4 regions of the Cellulosimicrobium sp. NPDC030954 genome follow, and region 1 is predicted to be linked to each of the others. Evidence: riboswitches for the same ligand, from Rfam matches in the RefSeq annotation. Region 1 holds a riboswitch; each other region holds the start of a gene.
The links. Region 1 has a riboswitch for S-adenosylmethionine ahead of ACZ402_RS11825 (hypothetical protein). Riboswitches for the same ligand answer to the same signal wherever they lie in the genome.

Region 1 (2,194 bases):
GCCGAGGCGAGACGACGCGGTCGTCGACTCCCTGCCTTCAGAGAGTCGACTACCGTGCCTCCAGAGACGGCGGGTGAGTACCCGACGCACGACGTGAGCAGGGGGCTGCTTCATGGAGGATCCGCGCGCGGCGGCGAGGGCGGGACGAGTCCGGCGGCACGCACGATGGGTCGTGCCGCTCGTCGCCGCACCCGCCGTGTTCCTCGCTTGCGTCCTCGCCCTCGACGCGCTCAACCGGCACGAGCTCTACCACGGGGCGTGGGCGTTCCTCGTGCTCCTGGTGGTCGCCGTGGCGTTCCTCGGGCCGGTCGCCCTGCTCGCTGTCGCGATCGCAAAGGGCGCCAGGACATTCCGGGAGCACCGGCGCAGCCGCGGTCGGTTCTCTGCGACCGAGCGTGCCGAGATCGGCCGGCGCGACGCCGCCGCGCACGCGTGGGCGAACGCCCAGGGCCTGCACCGGCATCTCCTCGCGCGGGAGGTTCCGCCCACGCTGCGGGTGTGGGACGTCGTCCCGTACGCGGGCGAGGAGTTCTTCTGCGACGTGCCCGCCGGGTACGCGCGCTACTACGGGACGACTGTCAGCTACACGCAGACGTCGGGGTTCTACTACGGGCGGCCGTCGTTCGTCCTCACCGGCCTTGCCGTGACGGCGATCGCCAACGCCGCCGAGCGCAGCGCCGCCCAGGCGCAGGCCCGAGAGCAGTGGCGTGAGCGCTGCGTCTCCCGGCTCGTCGTGAGCAACCACCGGCTGCTGGTCCAGGTGCATGGGCGATGGCTGTCGTTCGACTACTCCGCGATGACGGCGGTGTTCCCCGAACCCGGCGGGTGGGCCCTCGTCTGCCAGTTCTCCTCGACCGAGCCGCTCTTGCTCACCGGCGACCACGCCCCCTTCGCCGCGGTGATGACCCTGTACAGGACGCACGGTGAGCAGGCGCTGAGAGATCACCCCGGTCTGGAGCCGCTCCGGCCGGTGCACGGCCCGGCCAGCCCGGGGAGCGAGGTTGCGTCCGATCAGCGGGTGAGGTAGACATCTGCCCAGGTCACGAGTGACCGGCGAGACGCCCTCCGCGTGCCGGTCCGGCAACCGCGCCCCTCGCGCACGGTGCCCCAGGAGGAAGACCGGCCCTGGCCGAACGGTCAGGGAAGTGCGAGGTCGACGTCCGCCTCGGTGCGTTGCTGCGCGCCCGGGTGCCGTCGGCCCTGACCGAAGGGCTGCTCCGATGAACCCGACCCCGACCATGACCCTGTGGGTCCGTACCGACGACCCGTGCCAGCTGCTCGTGAGCGACGAGGGGCACCTCGTGTGCCCGGTCCACACCGGGCACCCGCGCCCGGTCCCGTCGCGCGGGTGCTCGTTCAACCCGTTCCTGCGTCTCTGCCACGTCTGCCTGAGCGAACGCGTCCAGATGACGAGCCGCTTCCACATCGAGCGGCGCGTGTGCGACGCGTGCCAGAAGATCGACGCCGCGATCGCCACGTCGCTCGGTGCCGAACCCCTGACCGGGATCACGCAGGACCACCAGACGCTGCGGCGCATGGAGGCCTACGTCACGCTCGTGTTCCCGACGCGGTGGCGGCGCGCGCGCGAGAGCGGCCTCGGCGTCGTCGAGCTCGACACGAACGCACCGTTCTGGGACAGGAAGCCCGACCGCCGGGTCGAGCCCCAGCCACCCATGACGGTGCGGCACTTTGCGCGACTCGACCACTGGCGCACCCGCGGTGGCGGCGGGCCGGACTCCGTGTCCCGCCGCGCCGCGTTCCTCGCGTGGGCACGGGCCGTGCACCCCGCGAGCCCCGTGGCCGTCGCAGCGGGTGAAATCCCGTGACGCGGGAGACCGCAGGTCGTCAGACCCGTGACGTCGTCGGCACGGTGCGGTACGAACGGCACATGCCGCTCGCGTTCCCGCCCGACCCGACGTTCCCCGACGACGGCGGCGCCGAGCGCGCCGTGTGGGACGCGCTGCGCGAACAGCTCCCCGACGACGTCGTGCTGTTCCACGGGGTGCACGTGCAGGAGGACGAGCAGGAGTACGAGATCGACGTCCTCGTCGCCTGGCCAGGGGTCGGGCTCGCCGCGATCGAGGTCAAGGGCGGGCACATCGACCGGGTCGACGGCACCTGGTTCCAGGGCAACGGTCCCCGGCGGCACCGCATCGACCCGGTGCGCCAGGTCCAGGGTGCTCGGCACGCGCTG
Region 2 (2,194 bases), on a different contig from region 1:
CGCGTAGTCGGCGACGCGACCGCGCTCGACCTCCTTGATCTGGCGCAGCAGGTCGAGGTCGACGCCCGCCTCGTCCACGACGTAGCCGGAGGAGTCGGAGAAGGCGACGACGTTCGCGCCGAGCTGCTGCGCCTTGGCGGTCGCGTAGATCGCGACGTTGCCCGAGCCCGAGACGACGACGCGGCGGCCGTCGAGGTCCTGCCCGCGCGTCGCCAGCATGCTCTGCGCGAAGAGCACGGTGCCGTAGCCCGTCGCCTCCGTGCGCACGAGGGACCCGCCCCACGAGATGCCCTTGCCCGTGAGGACGCCGGACTCGTAGCGGTTCGTGATGCGCTTGTACTGCCCGAACAGGTACCCGATCTCGCGTCCGCCCACGCCGATGTCGCCGGCCGGGACGTCGGTGTTCTCGCCGATGTGCCGGTACAGCTCGGTCATGAACGACTGGCAGAACCGCATGACCTCGCCGTCGGAGCGGCCGCGGGGGTCGAAGTCCGACCCGCCCTTGCCTCCGCCGATCGGCATGCCGGTGAGCGAGTTCTTGAAGATCTGCTCGAAGCCGAGGAACTTCACGATCCCGAGGTAGACCGACGGGTGGAACCGCAGGCCGCCCTTGTACGGGCCGAGCGCGGAGTTGAACTCGACCCGGAAGCCGCGGTTGATCTGCACGCGGCCCGTGTCGTCCACCCACGGGACCCGGAAGATGATCTGGCGCTCGGGCTCGCAGACGCGCTCGAGGACGGCTGCCTCGACGTAGCGCGGGTGCTTGCGCAGCACGGGGCCGAGCGAGTCGAAGACCTCGCGCACGGCCTGGTGGAACTCGGCCTCGCCGGGGTTGCGACGCAGGACCTCGTCGTAGACGGACTGCAGTCGACTGTCCATGGGCACTCCTCGTCTGGGCGGAAACTCCTGCTGACGGTACGCCTGTGCCAGAAGTTCCCGTACCGCCGTCTCACTCCCTGCGCACCCGGAGAGGTCGCGCGCGGGCTCGGGACGAGGCCCGGGGCGCGCCCCGGGGGGCGTCACGGGCCTGCCGGAAGCACCCGCGGACGACACAACCGTCCACCCGTCGAGAAACCCGATCGATCTAGTGCGGTTTATCGCGAGCCGTTGCTATACCCGTCCCCAGGTCACGAGCACCAGCGCCAAGCCCCGGCTCGCTGGTCGGCAACCCCCTGTTACGGCGGGGTGCTCCGGGAGATGACCCGGCCGTGCGCGACCAGCCCCGCACCCGCGGGGACGGCCGCACGGCAAGCGTGATCGACGACTACTGCGAGGTGCACATGACCCACCGCTCCCCCTCCCCGACGGTCCTCGCCGTCTCCGGCAACCCTCGGCCCGGCTCGCGCACGCTCGGTGCCGCCGAAGCCGTGGCGCACCGCGTCGCGGGCCTCCTCGGTACGACCGACGTCGCGGCGATCGACCTCGCGACGTTCGGCGACGAGGTCCTCGCCGCCGAGCACCCCGGCGCGGACGCCGCGCGCGACCGGCTGGCCGCGGCGACCGTCGCCGTCGTGGCGACCCCGGTCTACAAGGCCTCGTACACCGGGCTCCTCAAGGCGTTCCTCGACCTCTACGGCCCGGACGGCCTCGTGGGCGTCGTCGTCGTGCCGCTCGTCGTGTCCGGCAGCCCCGCCCACGCGCTCGTCGGCGAGGTGCACCTGCGACCCGTGCTCGTCGAGCTCGGGGCGGTCGTCCCGACCCGCTCGCTCACGGTCACCGAGGCGCAGCTCGCGGACCTGGGCCCCGTCGTGGACGCGTGGCTCGCCCGCGAGGGCGACGCGCTGCGCCGCGCCGCGACGCCGCTCCCCGGTGTGGACGGCGGCGACCCGCCGCCCGCCGACCAGGCCGTCGCCGACGCGTTCGCGGGGGTGACCCGATGACCGCCGGGCTCACCCACCTGGAGGCCCTCCTCGCGGAGCAGGACGAGCCGCAGCTCTCCCCCGACGAGTACAAGGCCGTGTTCCGCGGCCACCCCGCCGGGGTCGCCGTGATCGCGCTCGAGCACGACGGCCGCCTCGTGGGATTCACCGCGACGTCGGTCATCTCCGTCTCGGCCGCGCCGCCGCTGCTCGCGTTCTCGCTCGCGTCGACGTCGTCGTCGTGGCCCGCGGTCTCGGCCGCGCGGACGCTCGCGGTGAGCTTCCTCGCCGACCACCAGGACGACGTCTCGGCCCGGTTCGCCACGAGCGGCATC
Region 3 (2,194 bases), on a different contig from region 1:
GCGTCGACGTGCCACGTCACTCGGCCGCTCCGGATGGTTGGCACGGATCGTACGCCACGCGTCCGACGCGCGGAACGCCTGTCTCGGCGAGCGGCCCCGAGCGAGGTGCCCGACGTCGGACGGTCGCGCTAGCGTGGCAGCGCGCCCGGGCGGGGGTCCCGGGGGCAGGACGACGGGCAGGGGGGAACCGGATGCGGACCGGCCGGGGACGGGTTCTGGGTGCGGTCGTGGTGGCGGGCGTCGTCGCCGCGGGCGCCTGGCTCTGGGTGGCGACCGGCGACGAGGAGCCGCCGCCGCGCGTGGCGAGCGTCCGTCTCGCGGAGGACGACGTCCTCGACGCCCACGGGAGGGCGCGCATCGTCCTGGTCGAGCCGGACGTCGGCTCCGCGCCGCCGCCATCGCCCCGACCGGTGCCCGCCGACGTGGCGACCGGGGGCGAGCCGGTCGACCTCGCAGAGCTCGCCGTCGGTGGGTACGAGGGGTGGTGGAGCGGCGACGGCGACGGCGCAGCCTGCGACGCGTACGCCGACGCCCACCCCGAGGTGGTCCTGGTGAGCACGCGGTCGGGGGAGCCGGTCGAGGCGTTCGTGAACGGGACGAGGCTCCAGGGCGTCCCGTACGGCGCGCTCGGAGAACCCGCGGACTGGCCGCCCGACTCCGTCGTCGTGCTCGACGCGCGGACCGGCGAGGTGCTCGACGCGTTCGAGGTCGACGAGTCCGGCTGGCGCCTCGACCTGCCCGTGAGCTGTGTCCCGCCATCCGAGACGCCTTGACCACCGGTTGACACGCCCGGGCCGCCGCGCACATGCTGGGACGCAGGTCATGAGTGCCAGCGTGAAACCCCGGTTTGCTGGCCGGCAACCCTCCTCTCGCGGCGGGGTGCCCCGGGTGACGACCAGGCCGCACGCCGACCGGCGCGTGGCAAGCGCGGGGATCACCGTCCCCGGACCGCCCTCGGAGGACTGTGCCATGACCGCTCTCGCCGACGTCTCGTGTCCGACCGACCTCCCGACGGCGCCTGACCTCGCGGCGGTCGCCGGCGCGCCCGCGCTTCTGCCCGTCGTCGGCGCGGACACGCTCGTGCCGCTCGTCGACGGCCGCAGCGTCCCGTACGCGAACCTCGACGTCGCGGCGTCGGCCCCGGCGCTGCGCTCCGTCGCGGACCGCGTGACCGAGGTGCTGCCGCTCTACGCGAGCGTGCACCGCGGCGCCGGGTACCTGTCGCAGGTCTCGACCGCGCTCTACGAGGCGTCGCGCCGCGCGATCGGCGCGTTCGTCGGCGCGCGCGCCGACGACGTCACCGTCGTCACACGCAACACGACCGACTCGCTCAACCTGCTCGCGGGCTGCGTCCCGGCGAACGCGGACGGGACGCCCGGGCGCGTGCTCGTCCTCGACGTCGAGCACCACGCGAACCTGCTGCCGTGGCAGCGTGCTGGCGGCGCGACGGTCCTCGCCGGCGGCGCGTCCGTCGCGGAGACGTTGTCCGGCCTGCGCACCGAGCTCGCGCGCTTCCCGTACGCGCTCGTCGCCGTGACCGGTGCGTCGAACGTCACGGGCGAGTCGCTGCCCGTCGCGGACGTCGTGCGGGTCGCGCACGACGCCGGGGCGCGCGTCGTCCTCGACGGCGCCCAGCTCGTCCCGCACCGCGGGTTCTCCCTCGCGGACTCCGGGGTCGACTACGTCGCGTTCTCCGGCCACAAGACGTACGCGCCGTTCGGCGCGGGCGCGCTCGTGGGCCGCCGCGACTGGCTCGACGCGGGGACCCCCTACCTCGCCGGGGGCGGCGCGGTGCGGCAGGTCGCCGTCACCGGCACGCAGTGGCAGACGGCGCCCGCGCGCCACGAGGCCGGGTCGCCGAACGTCGTGGGCGCCGCCGCGCTCGCGGCCGCGTGCGACGCGCTCGCGGCGCTCGACCCGGCCGACCTCCACGCCCACGAGGCGACGCTCCGCGCCGCGCTCGTCGCGGGCCTCGAGGCGGTCCCGGGCGTGCGCGTCGTGCGGGTCTGGGAGGACGCCGTCGACCCGGTCGGCGTCGTCACGTTCTCCGTCGAGGGTCACGACCCGGGCCTCGTCGCCGCGTACCTCTCCGCCGAGCACGGCATCGGCGTGCGCGACGGTCGCTTCTGCGCCCACCCGCTGCTCGCACGCCTCGGGTACGACGCGGGCGCGATCCGCGCGTCCGTCGGCGTCG
Region 4 (2,194 bases), on a different contig from region 1:
CGCGAAGTGGTTGAAGATCGTGCGCCGCGCGACGTCGGCGCGGGCCGCGAGCTCGTCGACGGTGAACCGGGTGCCGCCGTTCTCCTCCATGAGCGACGCCGCCGCGTCGACGATCGCCCGCCGGTGCCGTGCGCGCAGCGCGGCGCGGCGGTCGGTGGAGGAGCCGGTCGGGGGGGCGGGCGCGGAGCCCGTCGTCGGGTCGGTCACGGGCACGCCCGACGGGTCGGTCGCGGAGGGGAGGGGCACCTCTTGACACTAAGTGCATCGATGCACTCGGTGCAAGCAGCGCCTCGGGCGGCAGAAAGTTGACCGATCAAGTCCAGTATGTGGGAAGGTCCCCTCGGCGCGTTGACACCCTGCGGCGGCCGCTCGTAAGTTCCCGCGCAACCGAGGTCGACGTACCCCGGTCACAGGACATGGTCATGAGCTCCGACGCCAAGCCCCGGCTCGTCGGACGGCAACCCTCCCGCGCGGTGGGGTGCCCCGGGTGAGGACCGGGTCCCGCGTCGCGCGGACCACGCGCGGCGCGGGGCAAGGACGCGGAGCCCGGCGACGGGCACGAAGGAGACGGACGATGGACCGGCGGGAGTCGAGCACCGCGGTGAGCACCGCGGTGAGCACCCCGGTGACCGCCGCGCACGCCTCGACGTGCCCCCGTCCACCCGCGGGCGCCTCTGCCGCGCGCGCACTCGGGACCGCGGGTCCCGCGCGCGCCACCTGTTGTCGCTGACGACGAACCGCCACCGAAGAGGCCCGCGCGCCCCGCGCGTGGCCCGTCGCCCCCGGCTTCCCGCGCCCCGTCCTGCCACCCCGCGGCGGAGCAGCCCTGCCCACCTCCGCACCCGCCGCGCCCCGAGCGTCGTCGGCGCTCTACCGGCGACGGCGTCGGCGCTGCGCTGGCAGCACCGAGAACGGAACCTCGCGATGTCCGACCCCCGCCCCGCCCGCACGCTCCACCTCGGCGTCGACCTCACCGACGCCGGCGCGCACCCCGCCGCCTGGCGGACCGTGGGCACCCAGGCCCAGCGGCTCTTCGACGGGAAGCGCCTCGTCGAGCTCGTCGCCACCGCCCAGCGCGGCCTGCTCGACCTCGTCACGCTCGACGACGCGTTCACGCTCCGGCCGAGCCGCGACGGGTCCGTCCGGGGCCGGCTCGACGCCGCGCTCGTCGCCTCCCGCCTCGCGCCCCGCAGCGCGGGGATCGGCCTCGTCCCGACCGTGACGACGACGCACACCGAGCCCTTCCACGTGTCCACCGCGATCGCGACGATCGACCACGTGAGCTCTGGACGCGCCGGCTGGCAGGTCGGGTGGTCCACCACGCCGGCAGAGGCCGCGGCGTCCGGGCCCGACGGCGCGCAGGACGAGCCCGGCGCCGTCGCGGAGGCGGGCGCGGCCGTCGAGGCCGTCACGCGGCTGTGGGACTCGTGGGAGGACGACGCGGAGACCCGCGACGTCGCGACCGGCCGGCCCGGTGATCGCGAGCAGCTCCGCCACGTCGACCACGAGGGCATCCGGTTCGCGGTCGCGGGGCCGTCCAGCACGCCGCGGCCGCCGCAGGGCCGGCCGCCCGTCGTCGTGCGAGCGAGCACGCCCGCGTCGCTGGACCTCGCGGCCCGCCGCGCGGACGTGGTCCGGGTGCGGGCGGCGACGCTGGACGAGGCTGTCGCCCGGCGGGCGCAGGTGCGCGCCGCCGCGGCAGACGCGGGGCGCGACCCCGACGCCCTGCGGGTCCTCGTGGACGCGTACGTGGTCATCGGCGACACGCGTGCGAGCGCCCAGGCGCGCCTCGACCTGATCGAGGACCTCGAGGGCGTCTCGTGGGACACGGACTCCCTCACGCACGTCGGCACGGCGCGCGACCTCGCGGTCACGGCCGAGGAGTGGGTGCGCGCCGGTGCGGCAGACGGCTTCCTCCTGCGCCCGTCGTCCCTGAGCACCGACCTCGACGCGATCGTCGGCCGGGTCGTGCGCCTCCTGCAGGGGGCCGGCCTGTTCCGCACGGCCTACCCCGGGACGACGCTGCGCGACACGCTCGGTCTCTCCGGACGAGCATCCCGGCACGTCGCGGTCGCCTGACCGAGCCCCTCGGCGCAGGCCGTGCGGCCCGGGCCTCGTGCGACCACGACGCCCGGGCCGACGGGCTCGTCAGGCCTCGCGGTTCTCCGAGGAGAGGAACCACGCCTGCTTCTCC

Region 2: another riboswitch for S-adenosylmethionine. It lies ahead of ACZ402_RS01305 (NADPH-dependent FMN reductase); the one in region 1 lies ahead of ACZ402_RS11825 (hypothetical protein).
Region 3: another riboswitch for S-adenosylmethionine. It lies ahead of ACZ402_RS01150 (aminotransferase class V-fold PLP-dependent enzyme); the one in region 1 lies ahead of ACZ402_RS11825 (hypothetical protein).
Region 4: another riboswitch for S-adenosylmethionine. It lies ahead of ACZ402_RS01275 (LLM class flavin-dependent oxidoreductase); the one in region 1 lies ahead of ACZ402_RS11825 (hypothetical protein).

What each region holds. Positions count from the first base shown of each region.
Region 1 covers NZ_JBVIFN010000005.1:77,765-79,958, forward strand. Annotated here, with positions in the region: gene ACZ402_RS11820 (hypothetical protein) at 173-1,027, shown strand; SAM riboswitch class IV at 1,039-1,154, shown strand; gene ACZ402_RS11825 (hypothetical protein) at 1,221-1,826, shown strand; gene ACZ402_RS11830 (nuclease-related domain-containing DEAD/DEAH box helicase) at 1,889-2,194, shown strand, end outside.
Region 2 covers NZ_JBVIFN010000001.1:305,776-307,969, reverse strand. Annotated here, with positions in the region: gene gdhA (NADP-specific glutamate dehydrogenase) at 1-879, opposite strand, end outside; SAM riboswitch class IV at 1,126-1,260, shown strand; gene ACZ402_RS01305 (NADPH-dependent FMN reductase) at 1,281-1,880, shown strand; gene ACZ402_RS01300 (flavin reductase family protein) at 1,877-2,194, shown strand, end outside.
Region 3 covers NZ_JBVIFN010000001.1:271,150-273,343, forward strand. Annotated here, with positions in the region: gene ACZ402_RS01145 (hypothetical protein) at 192-773, shown strand; SAM riboswitch class IV at 819-934, shown strand; gene ACZ402_RS01150 (aminotransferase class V-fold PLP-dependent enzyme) at 970-2,194, shown strand, end outside.
Region 4 covers NZ_JBVIFN010000001.1:300,449-302,642, forward strand. Annotated here, with positions in the region: gene ACZ402_RS01270 (TetR/AcrR family transcriptional regulator) at 1-246, opposite strand, end outside; SAM riboswitch class IV at 419-544, shown strand; gene ACZ402_RS01275 (LLM class flavin-dependent oxidoreductase) at 925-2,079, shown strand; gene ACZ402_RS01280 (Dps family protein) at 2,149-2,194, opposite strand, start outside.